Linked DNA regions of Syntrophotalea carbinolica DSM 2380. The protein of the gene in region 1 binds, or shares a complex with, the protein of each later gene. Links are inferred from orthologs where the notes say so. Each region holds a gene or a part of one and is shown on either strand. Other genes may lie near its edges.

What was found. The genes of interacting proteins can lie anywhere in the genome.
Region 2: the proteins of rpsG (region 1) and tig are in contact, whole or in part, in a crystal structure (PDB 3GTY), measured with the Thermotoga maritima proteins. The link is inferred for Syntrophotalea carbinolica DSM 2380 from one-to-one orthologs. Residues at the interface, in WP_004081843.1 of Thermotoga maritima: Lys34, Lys52, Lys55, Glu59, Arg62, Gln63, Glu66, Asn67, Lys69, Val71, Arg95, Ala109, Lys110, Lys111, Gly112, Arg113, Pro114, Glu117, Glu121, Ile124, Ala125, Tyr127, Asn128, Asn129, Thr130, Gly131, Lys135, Asp139, Arg142, Met143; in WP_004081061.1 of Thermotoga maritima: Glu122, Val124, Val129, Leu130, Tyr133, Glu188, Gly259, Ile262, Tyr263, Glu266, Ser270, Glu273, Gln274, Glu277, Arg308, Gln311, Ile312, Ser315, Tyr316, Glu325, Arg329, Arg336, Leu363, Phe366, Trp367, Arg373, Leu377, Arg381, Leu384, Glu387.

The regions. Positions count from the first base shown.
Region 1 is NC_007498.2:848,060-851,539, reverse strand. Bases 733-3,480 are described here. They hold rpsG (30S ribosomal protein S7), read right to left. Parts: upstream 2,468-3,480; coding sequence 1,997-2,467; downstream 733-1,996. Other genes in these bases: rpoC (DNA-directed RNA polymerase subunit beta'), read right to left, coding at 3,001-3,480; rpsL (30S ribosomal protein S12), read right to left, coding at 2,489-2,860; fusA (elongation factor G), read right to left, coding at 733-1,960. In the rest of the region: more of fusA, read right to left, coding at 1-732.
Region 2 is NC_007498.2:1,971,846-1,974,701, forward strand. It holds tig (trigger factor), read right to left. Parts: upstream 2,161-2,856; coding sequence 841-2,160; downstream 1-840. Other genes in the region: clpX (ATP-dependent Clp protease ATP-binding subunit ClpX), read right to left, coding at 1-228; clpP (ATP-dependent Clp endopeptidase proteolytic subunit ClpP), read right to left, coding at 252-836. UniProt on the Bacillus subtilis protein: Involved in protein export. Acts as a chaperone by maintaining the newly synthesized protein in an open conformation. Functions as a peptidyl-prolyl cis-trans isomerase.

The sequences.
Region 1 (3,480 bases):
ACCCGAACATGCTGGCAAGAGGAACGTTACTGTTGATAACCTGTGCACCACCGCGAGCATCCATCCCCAGGACGCGCCCACGCCGACTGCTCAAATCACCCATAACATCACCCATATACTCCTCGGGCACAACGACCTCAACAGCCATCACAGGCTCAAGAAGTACAGGCGAAGCCTTTGCAGCACCGGCCTTGAATCCCATGGAGCCAGCAATCTTAAAGGCCATCTCGGAGGAGTCGACATCATGGTACGAACCATCGTAACAGGTAACCTTAACATCGACGATCGGGAAACCGGCAACCACGCCGTTTTCAGCAGCTTCTTCGGCACCCTTTCCGACGGCAGGAATGTATTCCCTGGGAATAACTCCACCCTTGATAGCATCGACAAATTCGTATCCAGCGCCAGGCTCCTGAGGCTCAAGCTTCAGCCAACAGTCACCGTACTGGCCACGACCACCTGACTGACGCACGAACTTACCCTGCACCTCAACCGCTTTGGTAATCGTTTCACGATAGGCAACCTGAGGCGCCCCTACATTTGCATCGACCTTGAACTCACGCTGCAGTCGATCGATAATAATCTCAAGATGTAGCTCGCCCATGCCGGAAAGGATCGTCTGCCCCGTTTCCTCATCGGTACGGACCCTCAGAGTGGGGTCTTCCTGCACCAGCTTACCAAGGGCCTGACCCATTTTGTCCATATCTCCTTTAGTTTTAGGCTCTATGGCAATATGGATGACCGGCTCAGGGAACTCCATGGACTCGAGCAAGCAAGGATTAGCAGGATCGCAAAGTGTATCACCAGTAGTGGTCAACTTCAAGCCTACCGCTGCGGCAATATCACCAGAATAAACCTGTTTGATCTCCTCGCGCTTATTCGCATGCATCTTCAAAAGACGCCCAAACCGCTCCTTCTTATCCCGAGTCGCGTTCAGCACCGTAGCACCAGACTCTGCAACACCGGAATAAACCCGGAAGAAAGTCAACTGCCCGACAAACGGGTCAGTCATAACCTTGAACGCCAGCGCCGCAAAAGGCCCATCATCGCCCGCCGGACGAGTGATCTCTTCCTCCGTATCAGGCACGACACCGGTAATCGCAGGAACGTCAACCGGCGAAGGCATATAGTCAATCACCGCGTCAAGCAGATTCTGCACACCCTTATTTTTAAAGGCGCTACCGCAAAGCACGGGAATAATCTTGATATCGATACAGGCCTTACGAATACCGTTCTTCAGCTCTTCGAGAGTGATCTCTTCGCCGCCGAGATACTTATCCATCAGGGCCTCGTCGTGAGTACAGACCTCCTCGACAAGCAGCTCGCGACCAGAATCTACTCGCTCCTGCAGGTCGGCAGGAATGTCGACAACCTCAAAACGGGCACCAAGGCTCTCGTCGTCCCAAACAATGGCCTTCATTTCAACCAGATCGACCACTCCAGAGAAATTATCCTCCTTGCCGATAGGCAGCTGAAGAGGAATAGCGTTAGCCCCGAGACGCTCACGGATCATATTGACGCCACGATCAAAGTCGGCACCAATCCGGTCCATCTTATTAATAAAAGCTATACGCGGAACACGATACTTGTCAGCCTGCCGCCAAACCGTCTCGGACTGAGGCTCGACACCGCCAACAGAGCAAAAGACCGCAACCGAACCGTCAAGGACTCGCAACGAACGCTCAACCTCCACGGTGAAGTCCACGTGGCCGGGAGTATCGATAATATTTACGCGATGATCCCTCCAGAAACAGGTCGTAGCAGCCGAAGTGATCGTAATCCCTCGCTCCTGCTCCTGCTCCATCCAGTCCATGGTTGCCGCACCATCATGCACTTCACCGATCTTATGCGAAACACCGGTATAATAAAGCACACGTTCAGTGGTGGTGGTTTTCCCGGCATCGATGTGCGCCATGATGCCGATATTTCTAGTCTTCTCTAAGGATACTTGGCGTGCCACAACTATCTATTCCTTCCTAATATTCCGTAAAGCCGTCTACCAACGATAGTGGGCGAACGCCTTGTTGGCCTCAGCCATGCGATGCGTATCTTCCCGCTTCTTAACTGCAGCCCCACGATTGGCAGCCGCATCCAACAACTCACCAGCCAGACGCTCGACCATGGTTTTCTCACCACGACCACGCGCATACAGAATCAGCCAGCGAATAGCCAGCGCATTACGCCGGTCGGCGCGAACTTCAACAGGCACCTGATAGGTCGAACCACCCACGCGGCGAGACTTGACTTCGAGCATAGGACGAATATTCTCAACCGCTTTCTTGAAAACATCCAGAGCTTCCTCACCGGAACGCTCGGCGATCAAGTCAAAGGCACCATAAACAATGCCCTCGGCGGTGCTCTTCTTACCCATAAGCATGATGGCGTTGATAAACTTGGCCACCGTACGGTCATTATACTTAGGGTCAGGCAAAATAACCCGCTTGGCAACTTCTCTTCTTCTCGGCATGTTTACCCCTCACGCACCTGGTTACTTGGGACGCTTCGCACCATACTTGGAACGACCCTGCTTACGGTCTTTAACGCCAGCAAGATCAAGCGCGCCGCGAACAATGTGATAACGAACACCCGGCAAGTCCTTCACACGGCCGCCACGGATAAGCACGACGGAGTGTTCCTGAAGGTTATGTCCAACACCGGGGATATAGGAGGTCACCACAATACCGTTAGTCAAACGAACACGAGCGACTTTCCGCAAGGCCGAGTTCGGCTTTTTGGGTGTCGTGGTATAAACACGCGTACAAACCCCGCGCTTTTGCGGATTACACTTGAGCGCCGGCGCAGTGGACTTGCGTACCTTCTTCTCGCGGCCCTTGCGAATCAGCTGGTTAATGGTCGGCATCTATATACTCCCGAATTATCAATTTCCTGAAAAGTTAAAAAAGAACTACACGATTTTATCGGGCGAAAAACCCGCTCAAACTATCAATATAGGGGGCGGTTGTCAAGCACTTTTTAGCCGCCCCCTATATTTTCTCTCTATCAATCTTTGCCTTCCGCCACCGACTCTTCGGAAGCCGCTTGGGCACTGTCTGCACCAGCGGTTTCATCTTCCAGATCTTCAGGCACAGGCTCTTCAATTTCCTCGGGTTCTTCAATCAGCAAGTGGGCACTGCGATACTTGGAAATACCCGTACCGGCAGGGATAAGACGCCCCATGATGACGTTTTCCTTCAACCCGCGAAGGTAGTCGATCTTGCCTTCGATAGCAGCCTGAGTCAAGACCTTGGTTGTCTCCTGGAACGACGCCGCGGAAATAAAGGACTCGGTCGACAGCGACGCCTTGGTTATACCCAGCATGAGGGGCTCCCCGACTGCAGGAGCACCGCCCTCACCGACAACCTTGCGGTTTTCGCACTCGAACTCCCAGCGCTCAACCTGATCATCGGCGAGGAACCGGGTGTTGCCGGGCTCCTTGATCCGCACTCGACGCAACATCTGGCGAACAATGACCTCGATGTG
Region 2 (2,856 bases), 1.1 Mb from region 1 along the record:
ATACTCGTCAAGAGCGTCTTTGATTTCCGATGGACGGGGCAGGCGTTTGGGCCCGCTTTCCGCATCATCCTCCAGTTTCGCTTCCTCGGCAATTATGTCCTTGCACAACTCAATGCATTCATCGCAAATATAAACTTCAGGACCCGCAATGAGCTTTTTGACATCGTCCTGCCCCTTGCCGCAGAAAGAGCATGTCAGATATCCGGACTTTCCATCATGATCGCTCACAAAAATCCTCCGTGCTAAAAAGCTTAGACTTTCCTTTTAACGATATCGTCAACAATACCATACTTTTTAGCTTCCTCGCTACCCATGAAGAAATCTCGTTCGGTATCGGTAGCGATTTTCTCTAAAGTCTGCCCGGTGTGCGAAGCCAATACACCGTTGAGCGTTTCACGCAGACGAAGAATTTCCTGGGCATGAATATTGATATCCGTCGCCTGCCCCTGGAAACCACCCCAGGGCTGGTGAATCATGATACGGGCGTGAGGCAGTGCAAAACGTTTCCCCTCACCCCCGGCAGCCAGCAATACGGCACCCATGCTAGCGGCTTGCCCAACGCAGAGCGTGGACACCGGACAGCGCACATATTGCATAGTATCGTAAATGGCCATCCCCGCTGTCACCACTCCGCCGGGCGAGTTGATGTAGAGAAAAATCTCCTTTTCAGGATCCTCGGACTCAAGAAACAGCATTTGAGCAATGATCAGATTGGCAACCTGATCATCAACGGCTCCGCCCAAAAAGATAATGCGGTCCTTGAGCAGGCGCGAAAAAATATCGTAAGCTCGTTCGCCTCTGCCAGTTTGCTCAACAACCATGGGGATAAGACTCATAAGATCACTCCTCCGTCATTTTGGCATTTTCAAGAGCTTCCTTGTCGACCATTTCGATCTTGGCTTTTCCTGTCAGGAAGGCCACGACTTTTTCTTCAGCCATCTGAGAAACCAGTCCGCGGCGGCTTTCGTCGTTGCTGTAATAATTCATGACAGCTTCTTTGGGAGCGCCACTGGTCTCTACGATTTCCTCGAGTTTATCTTTGATTTCGTCTTCTTCGACCTTGAGGTTTTCCTGCAGTGCGATCGCTTCCAGAATCAGGCTCGCCTTGACTTGCTTGGCGGCAACCTCGCGATAAATCTGCCTGAAGGATTCGGCGTTGATGCCCATATCCTCAAGGCGCATGCCCTGGGCCTGCATCCGATTCTGCAGGTTTTTCAGCATGTAGTCGATCTGCGAATCGATCATACCCTCCGGCACTTCAAACTCATTGGCTTCAATCAGGGCATCGGTCATACGCTCGCGAAAATCCTTCTCGATGCGATCGCGCTCCTGCCCTTCAATGGACTCACGAATCTTGATTTTAAGATCCTCGACAGATTCCAGCCCGGCTTCCTTGGCGAATTCTTCGTCCAACGCCGGCAACACACGTTCTTTGATCTGATTCAGGCGAACCTTGAACACGGCAGGCTTACCGGCCAGTTCCTCGTTGCCATAATCTTCGGGGAAGGCAACCTCGATATCTTTATCCTGCCCACATTCCATCCCGACAACCTGGTCTTCGAAACCAGGGATAAAGCTATTGGAACCGAGTTCGAGTTCGTGCCCTTCAGCTTTGCCACCGGCAAACGCTTCGCCATCTACAAAACCTTCAAAATCGATGACGGCAATATCTCCCGCCTGGGCCACTTCACGCTCGGACACTTCCACCTTGGCCCGGCTTTTAAGCATATCCTGCAGACGATCCTCGACATCCTGGTCTTCAACGGCAAAATTTTCCTTTTTAAGGTCAAGACCTATATAGTCTTTTGCCTCCACGTCGGGACGAACTTCCACTTCGGCCTCGTAGGTAAAGGCCTGACCGGGCTTCAATGGACCGTTATCTACAACTTCCGGTGCGGAAACGGCATTAATTTTTTCGTCTACAAGGGCTTTAAAAAAGGTCTCATTCACCAACCGTTCAAAAACCTGCCCTTCAACGTGTCCGGCGTACTGACGCTCAAGAACGCTCCGAGGCACTTTACCTTTGCGGAACCCGGGAATCTTGGCGGTTTTGGACAACTTTTTGTATTCGTTGCTGAACTCGGTATCAACAGCTTCGACAGAAATTTCAAAAGACAGCTTCTTTTTAATGCTGCTGATATCTTCAACTTTAACGTTCATTGATTGTCACCTCACTGAAAATAAGACTTATTGTAATTTATAAGTGCCGGACATCTGACGCAAAGTCGCACAGCGACATGTGCGATTCCCGCCCCGCTAGATTCATATAGGGGGCGGTTCCGGAGTGAATGGTGCGAGAGGGGGGAGTCGAACCCCCACGGTTGCCCGCTGGATCCTAAATCCAGTGCGTCTGCCAATTCCGCCACTCTCGCAATAAAGGATAAGTACAGTTATGCCGCAAAGCCGACCGCCCTACAGAGGTCAACTTAATATATATGCGGTCATTAAAACAAAAAGCCCGTCAGTCGTCAACCGGGCCGGAAACCTATCAAGGTTCGGCGCCATGGTCTACGGTAGACGGGCGTAGTAGATAAATGGGGTGAGTGAAGGGGTTCGAACCCTCGACAACTGGAGCCACAATCCAGTGCTCTACCAACTGAGCTACACCCACCATGAAAGCGGCGGCATTTTACTTAACCGTCACATTGTTTGTCAATCTTTTTTTCCGTTCCAACCCTGGCTTAAGGCCCCGCCGTTTCCTTAGATCCAGCCTGGCGGAAATCCAACTCTTTTGTCACCACATCACGTGGCGCCACGATCAGAGGACAGGAATATATCCAACGAAGTCCGGCAAGTCAACAAAAAACATACAGACAAATCGACCCGTCAGCTCACCTTTGTTGCACCGCCCCCCTA